3 regions of the Mesorhizobium sp. WSM4935 genome follow, and region 2 is predicted to be linked to each of the others. Evidence: riboswitches for the same ligand, from Rfam matches in the RefSeq annotation. Region 2 holds a riboswitch; each other region holds the start of a gene.
The links. Region 2 has a riboswitch for cobalamin ahead of bluB (5,6-dimethylbenzimidazole synthase). Riboswitches for the same ligand answer to the same signal wherever they lie in the genome.
Positions count from the first base shown of each region.

Region 1: it holds a riboswitch for cobalamin, as region 2 does, so the genes downstream of both, P9273_RS06060 (DUF1636 family protein) here and bluB (5,6-dimethylbenzimidazole synthase) in region 2, are expected to answer to the same signal.
Region 3: it holds a riboswitch for cobalamin, as region 2 does, so the genes downstream of both, P9273_RS17650 (CbtB-domain containing protein) here and bluB (5,6-dimethylbenzimidazole synthase) in region 2, are expected to answer to the same signal.

Region 1 covers NZ_JARTVR010000002.1:368,975-374,345, forward strand. Annotated here, with positions in the region: gene P9273_RS06040 (NADH-quinone oxidoreductase subunit C) at 1-334, opposite strand, end outside; gene P9273_RS06045 (NuoB/complex I 20 kDa subunit family protein) at 339-920, opposite strand; gene P9273_RS06050 (NADH-quinone oxidoreductase subunit A) at 911-1,276, opposite strand; gene P9273_RS06055 (winged helix-turn-helix domain-containing protein) at 1,611-2,810, shown strand; cobalamin riboswitch at 2,840-3,042, shown strand; gene P9273_RS06060 (DUF1636 family protein) at 3,083-3,508, shown strand; gene cobW (cobalamin biosynthesis protein CobW) at 3,510-4,547, shown strand; gene cobN (cobaltochelatase subunit CobN) at 4,566-5,371, shown strand, end outside.
Region 2 covers NZ_JARTVR010000005.1:220,854-226,224, forward strand. Annotated here, with positions in the region: gene dxs (1-deoxy-D-xylulose-5-phosphate synthase) at 1-1,244, opposite strand, end outside; gene P9273_RS15660 (pirin family protein) at 1,370-2,290, opposite strand; gene P9273_RS15665 (DUF2277 domain-containing protein) at 2,300-2,566, opposite strand; gene P9273_RS15670 (exodeoxyribonuclease VII small subunit) at 2,605-2,856, opposite strand; gene P9273_RS15675 (histone deacetylase family protein) at 2,860-3,786, opposite strand; cobalamin riboswitch at 3,903-4,079, shown strand; gene bluB (5,6-dimethylbenzimidazole synthase) at 4,123-4,854, shown strand; gene P9273_RS15685 (hypothetical protein) at 4,866-5,371, opposite strand, start outside.
Region 3 covers NZ_JARTVR010000007.1:42,389-47,759, forward strand. Annotated here, with positions in the region: gene P9273_RS17635 (cation diffusion facilitator family transporter) at 1-1,046, shown strand, start outside; gene P9273_RS17640 (hypothetical protein) at 1,274-1,855, opposite strand; gene P9273_RS17645 (CbtA family protein) at 1,907-2,647, opposite strand; gene P9273_RS17650 (CbtB-domain containing protein) at 2,695-2,904, opposite strand; adenosylcobalamin (AdoCbl) riboswitch at 2,905-3,048, opposite strand; gene P9273_RS17655 (histidine phosphatase family protein) at 3,134-3,709, shown strand; gene P9273_RS17660 (PilZ domain-containing protein) at 3,855-4,127, shown strand; gene P9273_RS17665 (methyltransferase family protein) at 4,131-4,598, opposite strand; gene P9273_RS17670 (DUF6428 family protein) at 4,876-5,371, opposite strand, start outside.

The DNA.
Region 1 (5,371 bases), on a different contig from region 2:
ACCAGTCGGCACCCGGATAGACGGCGGTCAGCGACGGCACCAGCGTTTCCTCGTCGGCCTGCAACTTGAGGCGGATGCGCACATTCTGCTTCGGCGACAGAAGGTGGTAGACGACATCGAAGCGCTTGGCGCGCGAGGGGTAGTCAGCGCCGCAAATGTCGATGATCGAGATGAACTGGCAGCGCGGATCGTCGCGCAGGAAGGTCGCCACCTCGATCAGCTTGCCCGGGTCGACGGAGACTGTCAGCTCGCCATAGGCAAGCACGGCTTCGCCAATGCGGCCGGAGAGCTTCTCGCCGAGATAGGTGGAGAGTTCGTTCAACGCCAGGGTCATTGGCTCACCGTTCGATCGTGCCGGTGCGGCGGATCTTCTTCTGCAGAAGGAGAATGCCGTAGAGCAGCGCTTCGGCGCTCGGCGGACAGCCGGGCACATAGATGTCTACGGGCACGACGCGGTCACAGCCGCGCACCACCGAATAAGAATAGTGGTAGTAGCCGCCGCCATTGGCGCAGGATCCCATCGAGATGACGTAGCGCGGCTCCGGCATCTGGTCGTAGACCTTGCGCAGCGCCGGCGCCATCTTGTTGGTCAGCGTGCCGGCGACGATCATGATGTCGGACTGGCGCGGAGACGCGCGCGGCGCGACGCCGAACCGCTCCGAGTCATAGCGCGGCATCGAGGTGTGGATCATCTCGACCGCACAGCAGGCGAGGCCGAAGGTCATGAACATCAGCGAGCCGCTGCGCGCCCAGGTGATCAGCGCTTCGGTCGAGGTGACAAGGAAACCCTTGTCGGCGAGCTCATTGTTGATTTCGAGGAAGAAGGGATCGTCCTCCCCCACCGGCCTGCCGGTATTGGGATCGATGATGCCCTTGGGCTTCGGCGCGACGAGGGTGCCTGAACTGTCGTTCAATCCCATTCCAGCGCTCCTTTTTTCCATTCATAGGCAAAGCCGATGGTTAGCACCGCCAGAAACACCATCATCGACCAGAAGCCGAGCATACCGAGCTTCGAGAAGGACACCGCCCACGGGAACAGGAAGGCGACCTCGAGATCGAAGATGATGAACAGGATCGACACCAGATAGAATCGAATGTCGAATTTCATGCGGGCGTCGTCGAACGAGTTGAACCCGCATTCATAGGCGGAAAGCTTTTCCGGATCGGGATTGCGGTAGGCCACCAGGAAGGGTGCGACGATAAGCGCCAGACCGACGATCATCGCCACGGCGATGAACAGCACGATAGGCAGGTACGAACTCAGGAGTGCGCTCATGCGGCGGCTTTCCTTCGGCGGGGGTAGCTCATGTTGATTACAGCAACGAACTCTAATGCGGAAGCGTGACAGATTAACCGCTGAACCGTTTTAACGGGCCCATGCTGCAACGCGGCGAGGGTTAGCGCAGCGGTTTCGGTGACGCAAGTCAAACCTTGTTCAAATCGCGGCCCTGGACGCCTTATCGGAAGAAACTGGTCCGATCCGCTCCTGTTTGATTTCCTTCACTTTTTACTCCACTTTTCTCTCCTGACACATCTGCCGCCATTTGCCTGCTAGCATCGCCGGAATCATCGGCTAAAAAACCAACGGACGATCGGGGCAAGGATACCTGATGAAGGAGAAAATCTCGCTCGCCATGGCGAGGCGCATTGCGCTCGGCGCACAAGGGTTCAACGACCCTCGCCCCGCAGGAGTTCCGGATCGCCGGCACCTTGCGCGTGTGCTTTCGCGGACCGGCCTGTTGCAGATCGATTCCGTGAGCGCGGTGGTCCGCGCGCATTATATGCCGCTCTATTCGCGCCTCGGCCCCTACCCGCTTACACTGCTCGACAATGCCGCTGTCACCCGCAAGCGCTCCGTCTTTGAATATTGGGCGCATGAGGCGTCGTTCTTGCCTGTCGAGACCTATCCTTTGATGCGCTGGCGCATGCAGCGCGCCGAGCAGGGTGACGAGATGTATCTAGGCCTGGCCAAATGGGGCCGTCAGCGCGAGGCGATGATCGACGAGATATATCGAGAGGTCGTCGATCGCGGTCCGATCGCCGCTTCCGACATCGAGGGCCATAAGGGCAATGGCGGCTGGTGGGGCTGGAGCGAGGCCAAGCACGCTTTCGAATGGCTGTTCTGGGCCGGACGCATCACCACCGCCTACCGGCGCGGCTTCGAACGCTATTACGACCTGCCCGAGCGCGTTTTGCCGCAGGCGGTGCTCGACCTCCCCGTACCGTCGGTCGAGGACGCGCATCGCGAATTGCTGCGCATTTCCGCCCGTGCCCACGGCGTCGCCACCTATGGCGACCTGCGCGACTATTTTCGTCTCGCGCCGGGCGACACGAAGGACCGCATCGAGGAACTGGTCGAAACCGGCGAATTGCTGCCGGTGAAGGTCGAAGGCTGGGACAAGCCTGCCTATCTCCACAAGGACGCCCGTGTTCCGCGCCGGATAGAGGCGCGGGCCCTACTCGCCCCGTTCGATCCCGTGGTTTTCGAACGCACGCGCACCGAAAAGCTGTTCGGCTTCCGCTACCGCATCGAGATCTACACGCCGGCCGAAAAGCGCCAATACGGCTATTACGTGCTGCCCTTCCTGCTTGGCGACCGGATTGTCGCCCGTGTCGATCTGAGGGCTGATCGGCCGGCGAGCGTCCTGCGCGTCAATGCCGCCTATGCCGAAGCAGGCGCGCCGCCCGAAACCGCCGCCCAGCTTTTCGATGAACTGAAGCAGATGCAGGCCTGGCTCGGCCTCGAGGCGATCGAAGTGACGCCCGCCGGCGACCTCGGACCGGCGCTGGCCGACATCGCAGTGTCGTAGCCGCGCGTTGACAGGCGCCTAGCCGTAAGCCTAAATCCGCCGCAGACGGTCTTCTCCCGGCAAAGGGAGGAGCCAAGAGGGAATGCGGTGCGGGTCAAAACCCAAATCCGCGGCTGTCCCCGCAACTGTAAGCGACGAGCCTTGGCCGAAAACCACTGGGATGTTCCCGGGAAGGCGGCATCTGAGGCCACGACCCGCGAGCCAGGAGACCTGCCGTCTGAGACTTTAAGTATCCGAATGCCCGGCGGGTTTTCCGGGCAAGGAGCCTGGTTTTGGATCGCAACGGCAGTTTCCCGGCAAACAGTGCGGACATTTCGTTCGAGCCCGACGCAGTGGCCGGCGTGACCGTCATCGTCTGCTCCTCTTGCCGTGACGAGACCGGCTCGGACGCGCATCCGCGCGCCGGCGCGCTGCTGGCCGAGGGCACGCGCCGGGCGGCTTCCGGCGAAAAGATCAACATCCGCACCGTCGAATGCCTTGGCAACTGCAAGCGCCGGCTAAGCGCAGCGCTGCTGCGCGACGGCTGCTGGAGTTACGTCTTCGGCGATCTGGAGACGACCAGCGGCGCCGATCTCGTCGCCGGCGCAAAGCTCTTCGCTACCTCGACCGACGGCCTGATCCCCTGGCGCGGCCGACCCGATTCCCTCAAGCGCGGCCTGGTTGCCCGCATCCCTCCCCTCGACCTGCTCAAGGACTGACATGAACGCTTCCGTTTCCCGTGTTCCCTGCACCGTCGTCACCGGCTTTCTCGGCGCCGGCAAGACGACGCTGATCCGCAACTTGCTCGAAAACGCCAGGGGCAAGCGGCTGGCGATCATCGTCAACGAGTTCGGCGATGTCGGCATCGACGGCGAGATCCTTAAAGGTTGCGGCGTCGATGCCTGTCCGGAGGAAAACATCGTCGAGCTCGCTAATGGCTGCATCTGCTGCACCGTCGCCGACGACTTCGTCCCTGCCCTTGACCAAATCCTGTCGCGCACGCCGAAGGTCGACCACATCCTGATCGAGACCTCCGGCCTCGCTCTGCCGAAGCCGCTGGTGCAGGCCTTCCAGTGGCCGACGGTAAAGAGCCGCGTCACCGTCGACGGCGTCGTAGCCGTGGTCGACGGCCCGGCATTGGCCGACGGCCGCGTCGTCTCCGACATGGACGCGCTGCAGGCGCAGCGCGCAGCCGACGATTCCCTCGACCATGACGACCCGGTGGAAGAAGTGTTCGAGGACCAGATCGCCTGCGCCGACCTGATCATCTTATCGAAGAGCGATTTGATGGATGCGGCAGGCTCCGAGCGCGCCAATGCCGTCATCGGCGAGCATGTGGCGCGCGCCGTCAAGGTGGTGCCGACCGCGCAGGGCAAGGTCGATCCGTCGGTGCTGCTCGGTCTTGGCCTTGCGGTGGAGGACGACATCGAAAACCGCAAGACCCATCACGACGACGAGCTCGACCATGAGCACGACGATTTCGATTCCTTCGTCATCGACATCCCGTCGGTCGCCAACCCCGATGAACTGGCCAAGCGCGTCGCCCTTGCCGCCGAGCAGGAGAACGTGCTGCGTGTCAAAGGCTTCGTCGAGGTCGGCGGCAAGCCGATGCGGCTTTTGCTGCAAGCGGTCGGCCCGCGCGTCAACCACTATTACGACCGCGCCTGGACAGCCGAGGACGATCGCCGCTCGCGGCTGGTCGTCATCGGCCTCAAGGGGCTGAACCGCCCGGCGATCGAGCGTATTCTCGCGGGCTGATACCAACACGAAAAAGCGATGCATATCCTCACCACGTCATCCGCTTCGCTCGACGATCTCGCCGAGCCGATCGACCTCAGGCAGAAGCCTGCGGATGTCGTGGCGCTGTCCTTCACCGACAGCGATCTCGCCGGCTTGGCCGCCGCCTGGAAGGCCGATGCGGCGCGGCTGCCGTCCATGCGGCTGGCGGCGCTGCGCGACCTTCGCCACCCGATGTCGGTGGACCTATGGATCGACAGCGTTGCCCGTCACGCCAAAGTGGTCCTCGTCCGCATCCTGGGCGGTTATGACTGGTGGCGCTATGGCTGCGACCAGCTCGCCGCGGTCGCACGCGAGCGGCATATCAAGCTGGCGCTGCTGCCGGGCGAAAGCCATGACGAGGACCAGCGCCTGATCGAAGCCTCGACCCTGCCGCGCGCCGAACTCGACGCCCTGCTCGGCTATTTCCGAGAAGGCGGCCCGGCAAACATGTCGGCACTGGTGCAAAGGCTGGCACGGCTTGCGGGGGCTGAGGCGGCGGTGGCCGAGCCGGTCAGCGTGCCCAAGGCTGGGTATTATCAGCCGGGAGTTGGTGTCGTCGAAAAGCCTGTGACGGAACTCGGCGCCGACAATTTTGCCGTCGTCCCCATCCTCTTCTACCGCTCCATGCTGCTCGCGGCAGACATAGCGCCGATCGACGCACTCGCGGAAGCCCTGCGCTCGCAAGGCCTGGCCCCGCTGCCGATCTTCGTCTCCAGCCTGAAGGACCCGGCATCCCTGGCCTTCGTCGAGAAAGCCATCAACTCGCTGAACCCGTCGGCGATCGTCACCGCCACGGCCTTTGC
Region 2 (5,371 bases):
AAACGCACCGGCAGTTTCTGGATCGCCACGTCGTGGACGACCTGGTCGTAGGCGCGCTGCAGGAAGGTGGAGTAGATGGCGGCGAAGGGCTTGTAGCCTTCAGTGGCAAGCCCCGCAGCGAAGGTCACCGCATGCTGCTCGGCAATGCCGACATCGAAGGTCCGCTTCGGAAACACCTCGCCGAACAGGTCGAGCCCGGTGCCGCTGGGCATGGCGGCGGTGATGGCGACGATGCGCTCGTCCTCGCGCGCCTCCTGGATCAGGCTCTCGGCGAAGACCTTGGTGTAGGCGGGCGCATTGGCTGGTGCCTTGGCCTGCGCGCCGGTGATGACGTCGAATTTGTTGACGCCGTGATATTTGTCGGCGGCTGCCTCCGCCGGCGCGTAGCCCTTGCCCTTCTGGGTCACGACATGGATCAGCACCGGGCCTTTGCCGTTGTCGCGCACATTCTTCAACACCGGGATCAGATGCTCGAGATTGTGCCCGTCGATGGGGCCGATGTGATAGAAGCCGAGCTCCTCGAACAGGGTGCCGCCGGTGACATAGCCGCGCGCATGCTCGACGGCGCGGGTGATGGCGCGGTCGGCGCGCTTGCCGAGATAGGATGTCAGCTTCTTGCCGAAATCGCGCAGGCCGAGATAGGCCTTGCCGGAAGCGAGCCTCGCCAGATAGGCGCTCATGGCGCCGGTCGGCGGCGCGATCGACATGTCGTTGTCGTTGAGGATGACGATGAGGCGGGCATCGAGCGCGCCGGCGTTGTTCAGCGCCTCGAAGGCCATGCCGGCCGACATCGAGCCGTCGCCGATGACGGAAATGACATTGTTGCGGCCACCCGACAGGTCGCGGCCCATGGCCATGCCGAGGCCGGCCGAAATCGAGGTCGAGGAGTGTGCCGCGCCAAACGGGTCGTACTCGCTCTCGGCGCGCCGGGTGAAGCCGGAGAGGCCGCCTTCCTGGCGAAGCGTGCGGATGCGGTCGCGGCGGCCGGTCAGGATCTTGTGCGGATAGGCCTGGTGGCCGACGTCCCAGATCAGCCGGTCGTCCGGGGTGTTGAAGACATAGTGCAGCGCAACGGTCAGTTCGACGACGCCGAGGCCGGCGCCGAGATGACCGCCGGTCTGCGACACGGCGTCTATCAGCTCGGCGCGCAACTCGGCAGCAAGCTGCGGGAGCGCGCTCTCATCGAGCCTCCGCAGGTCCGCCGGAATGCGGACCTTGTCGAGCAGCGGCGTGTCTGGCTTCACTCGGGCGCGTCCTGCCTCAATTGATCGAACACGGCGCTACCAGCAGATTGCGCCATAATCATGCGCGGAATAGGCCGCCGGCGGGCGAATGTAAATGCGCGCCGGTGACGCGCGGCTTGAGTATCCTAGCTCTCAGGCAGCGGAATGAACTCCTCCTCATCGCCGGGAACGATATCGAAGCGGCCTGTCTTCCATTCCTGCTTGGCCTGCTCGATGCGTTCCTTGGACGACGAGACGAAATTCCACCAGATATAGCGCTGAGAGCCCAGCGAAGCGCCGCCGAACAGCATGAAATGCGCGCCGCGTTCGGAGGAAACGACGATCTCCTCGCCCGGCTTGAACACCAGAAGCCGCTCGGCCCGGAAGACATCGCCGGCGATCGAGACGTCGCCTTCCAGCGTGTAGATGGCGCGTTCCTCGGCATCGGCCGGGATTCGCACGCTGGCGCCGGCGGCCAGCCTGAGATCGGCGTAAAGCGTGTCCGAAGCGGTCGCCACGGGCGAGCGCAGGCCTGAGAATTCGCCGATGACGACGCGGCCGCTGACGCCTTCGGCATCGATCTCAGGCAGGCGGGCCACCGATGTGTTCGCGAAGTCCGGGGCGATTTCCTCCTTGCCGTCCGGCAGCGCCAGCCAGGTCTGCAGGCCGGAGACCGACATCGGCGCGCCCCGCAACTCCTCCGGCGTGCGCTCGGAATGAACGATGCCGCGCCCCGCGGTCATCAGGTTCACGTCGCCGGGCGCGATCACCATTTCGGTGCCGAGCGAATCCCGGTGCCTGATCTTGCCGTCGAACAGGTAAGTGACGGTGGAAAGTCCGATATGCGGATGCGGGCGCACGTCGATCGCCTGCCCGGCGCGCAGGATCGCCGGGCCCATGCGGTCGAAGAAGATGAACGGCCCCACCAGCCGGCGTTTTGCCGTCGGCAGAGCGCGGCGCACCGCAAAACCGCCGATATCCTTGGCGTTCGGTACGACCATCAGCTCGATCTGATCGCAGGCGAAAGCGTCACCGGGCTCGGGGTCGTTTCCGGGAAAGAAGCTCATATAGGTTCCTCAGGCGAAACGCAGCGCCGATCTGGCCTTCGCCTTGGCCGCCTCTACCTCGCGATTGCGCGGTTCCTGGTTGGTTTCGAGCGAGTCGATCAATTCGCGCGCAGCGGCCGCGATCGCTTCCACTGCATGATAAAAAGCGTGCTCGTTGCGCTTGGACGGCTTCGTCGAGCCGCTCAGCTTGCGCACGAACTGCAGCGCTGCGTCATGCACTTCGTCATTGGTCGCCGGCGGTTCGAAATTGGCCAGGGTCTTGATGTTGCGGCACATGGCTTGAACTCCTTACCTGCTTGCTCTGCCCACCCAAATTATTCCGCGTCCAACGGCTCCGTGCCGACCGGCCTGCCGTCGCGCGACAGCCTGATCTTCTCGACCTTGTCCTCGGCCGCTTTCAGCAGCCGGTCGCAATGCGCCTTCAGCGCCTCGCCGCGCTCGTAGATCCGGATCGACTGGTCGAGCGGGACATCGCCGCGTTCCAGATCATCGACGATCTTCTCCAGCGCGTCGAGCGCCTGCTCGAAGCTCATCGCCTTGACGTCCTCATTGCCTTCCACTGCCATACTCTATCCCTTCATCAGCCGCCCGACATGGGCGGCGACTGAAAATGCCAGTCCCTGCAGATCGTAGCCGCCTTCCAGCAGGCTGACGAGCCTGTTGGCGCTGTGGCGGGCGGCGCGCTCCATCAATTGCCCGGTCGCCCAGTCGAAATCGTCCTCGGTCAGGTTGATCTCGGCCAGCGGATCGCGGTGGTGCGCGTCGAAGCCGGCGGAAATGATGATCAGGTCCGGCCTGAAGGCATCGATAGACCGCAGCACGCGCGACAGGAAGGCGTCGCGGAACAGGTCGCTGCCGGTCTGCGGCGCGAGCGGCGCGTTGACGATGTTACCGGCGCCGGTCTCGCTCTTCGCGCCGGTGCCCGGGTAAAGCGGCATCTGGTGCGTCGAGCAGTAGAGCACCGACGGATCGTCCCAGAAGATGTCCTGCGTGCCGTTGCCGTGATGGACGTCCCAGTCGACGATGGCGACGCGCTCGGCCTGGTGCTTCTTCTGCGCGTAACGGGCGGCGATGGCCGCCGTGTTGAACAGACAGAAGCCCATCGCCGTGGTCTTTTCGGCATGATGGCCCGGCGGACGGGCGGCGACGAAGACATTGGCGGCACGGCCCTCGAAGACATCGTCGACGGCAGCGTTGGCCGCGCCGATCGCCGTCACCACGGCCTGCCAGCTTTTGGGGCTGGCGTTGGTGTCGGCATCGATCGAGACGATGCCGCTCTCAGGGATAGCCGCGCGCACGCGCTCGACGAAATTCTCGGGGTGCGCGTAAAGGATCGTCGCCTCGTCGCCCTCGGGCGCCTCGACGCGGTCGAGCGCCGAAAACGCCTCGTCGTCGAGCACGCGCTCGATGGCGCGCAGGCGGTCGGGCCGCTCGGGGTGGCCGGGCGGCGTGAGGTGTTCGAGGAAGATCGGGTGCGTGTAGAGACGGGTGGCCATGGCGCATAATCTAGGCACCCGCGGCGTGGATGACCATGTTTGAAAAGCCGAATGGCTGGGGAAAATTGCGTCAGCCCGTGTCGCTGGCGCCATTGGCGCAGCTCGGGCTTCGCGGTAAGGTCATCCCGCTGCCTGGTGCCCGCGACGCGGGAGAATCGGGAACACGGTTGAACTCCGTGGCGTGCCCAACGCTGTGAGGGGGACCGCGCCGGCAAACGCCACTGTCTCAGACGGGAAGGCGCCGGAGCGGGACGATCCCGAGCCAGAAGACCGGCCCGGCAGACATGGTCGTCCGCTTGGTCAGGCGGGTGACCGCTTGTCGCAAGGGGAAAAGCGATGACGGCAGCAGCGATCGCCGCGAGCGGCGACGACTTTGACCAATTGGCGCGCGACGCGGTCTACCGGGCTATGTTCACCAGGCGTGACGTGCGCAGCCATTTTGTCCCTGACGATCTCGACGACCATGTGCTGGCGCGCCTGCTCACCGCCGCGCATCACGCGCCGTCGGTGGGCTATATGCAGCCGTGGAATTTCATCGTCATCCGCGACATGGCAAGGCGGCGGCAGGTGCGCGACCTGTTCCTCGCCGCGCGCCACCAGGAACTACCGGCCATCGAGGCGGAGCGGCAGGCGCTGTACCGCAAGCTGAAGCTTGAAGGCATCTGCGAAAGCGCGCTTAACCTCTGCATCACCTGCGACCGGCAGCGCTCGAAGGACTCGCCGCTCGGGCGCTGGCACAATCCGGAGATGGATCTCTACAGCACCGTCTGCGCGGTGCAGAATTTCTGGCTAGCGGCACGCGCCGAGGGTGTCGGCGTCGGCTGGGTGAGCATCATCGAGACGGAGGCGCTGAAGCGGCTGTTGTCGATCCCCGAGCATGTCACGCCGATCGCCTATCTGTGCGTCGGCCGCGTCTCGCAATTCGCGCCGAAGCCGGACCTCGAGGCGCATGGTTGGGGCAAGCGTCTGCCGCTGCCCGAACTGGTGATGAGCGAGACTTTCAGCGGCGCAGGCGAGGCGCCGCTGAAATCGGCGATCGCAAGGCTTGGCGGCGCGCCGAAGCTCTGACCAGGCCCCGATCAAGCAGCCCGGGGCGTATCCCAGCGCGAGCCGCCGAAGGAGCCCAGCGCCTTGTCGCGCAGTTCCCTGAATTTGGACGAGGCCTCGGCGAGCCGGCGGTCCCATTCTGGATTGGGCGCCTGCCCCTCGATCGCCTCAAAATAGACCTGCATCAAGGACGCGATTGCAAAAGGCTCGATGAAGGCGGCCTTGAAGGCCCAGGCAAAGACGATGGCAAGCACGAAGGCCCAGCCGGCCAATTGTCCGGGCATGACCCAGAGGATCGCGGCGGCGGGCGCCAGCATCAACAGGAAGATGACGAAGGACACGCCCCACATGATCACCGCCAGCCAGACGGCATTCTTGACCATGTGCTTGCCATTCTGCGCATAGAGCACGACGCCTTGCCGCGCCGTCTCGAAAGGCGAGTTCGAATTGATGCGGATGTTGTAGCCGAGAATGATCTCGTCGACATAGGTCAGCGAGATGCGGATGACGGTGTTGATGAAGCTGACCAGCCCGCTCA
Region 3 (5,371 bases), on a different contig from region 2:
TCGCTTTCGTGCTGGTGCGGCGCAAGCCCACCCGCACCTTCACCTACGGCCTCGGCCGGGTCGAGGACCTGGCCGGCATCATCATCGTGCTCATCATCCTGGCGAGCGCGCTTGTGGCCGGATATGAAGCCGTCAACCGCCTGTTCAACCCGCGCCCGGTCCAGTTCCTGGGTTGGCTGGCGGCGGCCGGCGTGATCGGCTTCCTCGGCAACGAGGCGGTGGCGGTGTTCCGCATCCGCGTCGGCCGCCAGATCAACAGCGCGGCCCTGATCGCCGACGGCTATCACGCCCGCACCGACGGGCTCACCAGCCTTGCCGTCGTTGCTGGCGCGGTCGGCGTCTGGCTCGGTTACCCTTTAGCCGATCCGGTCATCGGCCTCATCATCACGGTCGCCATCTTCGGCATCGTCTGGCAATCGGCGCGCTCGGTCCTGACGCGTATGCTGGACGGTGTCGAGCCCGGCCTTGTCGGCGAGATTCACCACGCCGCCGAGCATGTCGCCGGGATCGATAAGGTGACCGACGCCAAGGCCCGCTGGCTCGGCCACAAGCTGCATGTCGACGTGGAGATCGCGGTCAATGACGGGCTGCTGCTCGCCGCCGCGAACAATATCGCTGAAACCCTCAAGGCCGAACTGTTCGCGCACATTCCCGCGCTCGACGTCGCCACGGTGCGCTTTGCCGAGCCACGGACGGAAGGCGGCCACCATCATGCGCCCGATCCGTTCCTGGTCTCGGGCAAGCTGGCCAGCGGTCTGCTCGAAATCGTCGACACGCCGCAAGGCGAGCGCATGCGGCTGCGCCTATCGCGTCACGCCGAGGGTCTGCGGGCGAACGTCGCTATCGAAAGGGCGGACGGTGCGGTCGAAAGCCTGCCGCTGTCGCCGGTCGGCGGCGATCACCACTATCTGCAAAGCTTGGTCGCCCCGGCCGAGCCCCACGAGTTCAGCGCCAGGCTGCAACTGGTTGCGGGTCCCGACAGCGAGGATCTGCCTTTCGCCATGGCCGAGCCGGAAGGGCATCACCATGAGCACGCGCATGCGTAATGTGGGCGGCATTTGAGTGCCGGCGCGAATCCAACTGACGTTATCGCGACACAGGGCGCGCAGCGCAGATGGTCTGCCTTCCGCCTCGCAGCTCGGCTGTTCGACGCCAAACGGACCAACGTAGCTGCCCTTCGGAATCACGAAACGACCGCGTGAAAGTCAGCTGCCCGTCCTCGAATCCGGGAGCCGGACAATGGCCAATGCTTACGCCGGTGCGCAGCGCCCGGCTAGGCTGTGCTGGTCCGCGGCCCGCCGAAGATCACCCAACTGGCCCCGATCAGCGCTGCAATGGTCGCAAGGAGCACCGCCAGGCTCGGCAGGTGGAAGAACATATCCCGCCAGCGTGGTTCGACGACCGCGCCGGTGCTGAAGGCCTCGCCGCTATACTGGCAAAGGATCCAGGATGCGCCGCTGCGCACCATCTCGGCATCGATGTCGGAGATCAGAGCCTTGGCCTCGCGCTCGGCTGACGGCATCGTCGCCATATGGGTGAGCAGCGCCTTGGCGGTGGCGAGATAGGCGTGGCTGCATTCGTTGAACGGGCTTTCCTCGTCGCTAAGGCTGCCCGGCATCAGGCCCCAGAGGCAGTAGGTGAACTGCAGATTGCCGTGATTATAGAGCCGTCTGAAGGTCGGATCGGTCGCGGTCTGGCGCTGGGCAAGGTCCAGGATATCGCCGCGATAGCGCGCGATCACCGCCATCTGGCCGTGGGTCAGGCTGGGGATCTGGATGCCCGGGGGAGGCGGGGCCGAGGACCCGTTATGCGCTTGCGCGGATGTGGCCAGAATGACCAGCAGGGTAGTCGCCAAAAAGAAATTGGCCGCCAGGGCATGAAACCATGGCGGCCAACGCATCGGATTTCAGGCGTAGCGGCGCGTCGGGGTGCGCTGGTCGCGCACTGCGACCACCCGCTCGGCAACAGCGCCGAAGCCGAGCCCGACGACGGTCCACAGCACCAGCTGGATGCCGAGCGAGGCGATGCGGAACTGCCAGAGCACCGTCGCCGAGAAGTTCTCCGGCACTTCGTTAATGTCCGGCAGGGCCGCCTTCACCAGCGCGAAGACGACGAGGAAAGCGAGGCCCGCGACGATCGAGGCGTTCCAGGCGCCGAGCCGGTTCCATAGCCGCTGCGCCAGGCCGACCGCCGCCACCATCGCCGCGATCGAGACCACGATCATGATGAAGAACAGCTCGGTGCGGTAGCCGATGGTCTCGGCATTGCCGACCGCCGGCGGGTTCGCGGGGTATTTCAGGCTGGGAACCACGATCACGGCAAGGAAGCCGAGCAGCGCGATGAGTGCCGAAGTGCCGCGCGGACCGAGCGAGCCCAGGCGGCCATAAGCATAGGCGAAGACCAGCGAGAACAGTCCGCCGAGGGCAGCGCCATAGACCAGCACGCCGGTCGCCAGGCCAATGCCGGCTTGCGTGGCGCGGCTGACCATCTCGGGTTCCGGCGTCTCGCCGGCGGCCTTGGCCTGCTGTTCCTCGAAGGCGATCGCCTGGTCGACCTGCGGCTCGCCATAGACTCGGGCGAAGGCGAATGCCAGAATCCCCGCAACCAGCCCGACAAGCATGCCGCGCAGCAAAAGTTTTCCAACCATGTTCAAGAACCCTTTGTCGAAAGCGGGTTCAGCGATGCTGAACCGCTTCAGTGGCAGGGGAGGCCCAGCAGGTGACGGCCGTCATGCACGAATTCGTGCACCGCCGTGCCGCGGATCAGCGAGGTGGCGCCTTCTTCCGCACCGACGAAATAGATCGCCATCATCAGCGTCAGGCCCGCGAAGATGGCCCAGGGCAGAAGCTCGCGAACCGGAATCGCAACCGGACCGTAGCTGGGGGCGAAGGTGGTGTCGGACATATTGACCTCCCGTGGGATACTGCGTCCCGTTGATCGAACAATGCTGCGGAATAAGGCCTGACTTTCGGCTGGTGCCGATCACAGTGGCGCGACCGTGCCGGATTCGCACCGGCTTCCAATCCCGTATAGCGCTAAAACACTTGTCAGCACTTCGTTCGCCTGTCAACGACATGTAATGGCCAACGCGGCTTCGCGCGGCCGAAATTTCACTGGGCCACGGAGTTTTGGGATGCTCGCCCGCCTGACGATGATCGCAAGCGGCGCGACGCAGGCCACGCGCAAGGGCCGGTTTCCGAACGACGAGGCGCTGGAGCCGCGGGCCCTCGATCGCGCCGGCTCGCTGGCCGCTTCGCTGCGCCGCGCCGATCGCGTCTGGACAAGCCCGGCGCTTGCCGCGCGCCAGACGGCCGACGCGCTCCGCCTCGAGGCAACCGTCGAGCCGCTGCTTGCCGAGCAGGATTTCGGGCGCTGGGCCGGCAAAGGTTTCGAGGAGGTGCAGGCGGAAGATCCGGAAGGGATGGCGGCTTGGCTTTCCGATCCGGACGCGGCACCTCACGGCGGCGAATCGCTTGCCGCGGTCGCCCACCGCGTCGCGGCGCTGATGGAGCGCCTGGCCGGCGCAAGCGGCCACACCGTCGCGCTCACCCATGCCGTGCCGGTCCGCGCCGTCATGGTGCATGTGCTGGGCGCGCCGCTCTCCGCGGTCTGGAAAATCGACATCGAGCCGCTGTCGCTCACCGAATTCCGCAGCGACGGCCGCCGCTGGGTGCTGCATGCGAGCGGCATGGTCGTCGGCGCGAAATAGCCCGGGAAAGCGCTTACCTGACGACGAGCGGCCGCCGGCGAAGACGAACTTCGCCATTTCAGCGATCGCTAACGGAACGGAAACGCCTGGCTGCTATGGTGCTGTCTCGCGGCGAGGAGAGCCTTGCCCGAGGAGACCGTCGCCTATGGCCGATTATCCCGAGATCGAGCGCCGTCTTCATGTACGCGAATTCGTGCTCAAGGAGGCCACCATCATTGCCAATGGCGTCCGGATCGGCTGCTCGCTTAGGAATCAGCACGAGCAGGGTGCGGAATTGCGCGTGGCCGCCGACATGGACGTCCCGGAACGCTTCCTGCTCGAGGTTCCGGCCGACGATACGGCCTATCGCGCACTGGTGCGGTGGCGGCGCAACGACCGCGTCGGCGTGGCGCTCTACAGCAACGCGCCGAAGGACTGACGCTCAAAGATAGCGGCGCACGCTCGCCCTATACGAGCGGTAGGATTCGCCGAACTTGCGCTCCAGATAGGCTTCCTCGCGCAGCACCACGCCATAGTGCAGGATGGGGAAGCTCGCGATGAGGGCGATGACGGCCCACCAAGTGTCAAACAGCAGGCCGATCCCGAGAAGCAGCCCCATCAGGCCGACATAGAGCGGATTGCGGGTGAAGCCGAACGGACCGCTGGTGACGATCGCGGTGGTCGGCAATGTCGGATTCACATTGGTGCCGCCGCGCAACATGGTCGAGCGTCCCCAGGCGATGATCGCAATCGCAAGTGCGGTCACCACGATGCCGAGCACAATGGTGAGCGGACGGCCGCCGATTGCCAGCGGTCGGACATAGCGCAGCGCCAGCATCACGATTAGCGCCACGAGAAAGAGCAGCGGCGGGAACACCGCGACCCCCGGATTGTCCGCTTTGTCGCCCATGGCCAATTTCGCCGGTCCATAGCCAAGCGCCACCGCAGTCACTATGCACTGCCGCGCGTCACTCAGCAATTCGTGGTTTGATCCTGCCCCAGGGGCAAAGTGCGGGGACGCAGTCGCGGTGCGCGTTCATGGCTGCCGGTCAACGGGGAATCGTGCATGAGCGGGACAGCCGTTTGGGTGGCGCTGATAGCCATCGTTCTTGTGGGCCTCTATTTGTTGCAGGCCAATGGCATGATCCGGTTCTGAAGCAACGGCGGCGCGCGGCGTATTCGCAAGGTCAACAACAGCCGCTTGCCCCGCAGCACGGCTGGCTTGCAGCCTTCTGTTCTTTCAGCCAGCGGTCGCGCGGCTTGCAGCTTGCCGGCAGTGGCGTCAGCTCGACCTCGATGACGTCGCCAACAATCCTTGGCTGAGCCGCCCGGTGCAATTCCATGGGGCGGACGCCGTCGCTGACCTCGAAGGTCAGCTTCGCCGCCCCATCAAGAGCGACATGGTCCGAAACTTTGCGAATGATCGCGGTAAACTTGCCGGCCGGCATATGCACGGGTCCGCCTTCGTCCACGTCCCATAGCTGGACGAAGATTTCCGACCATGATTCCGGATTTGCTTCGCAATCCAGCGCCGCGAACTGTCCCGCCTTCACCTCGGTGACATGGTAGCCTGGCTTCACCGGTCGTCCGTCGTAGCGGAACACCAACGGTCTGTCCTTGTGATCGGCCAGCGCGCCCAGCAGGTCGCCAATGGTCAGGTCGGAGGGGTCGATCGCGGCGACG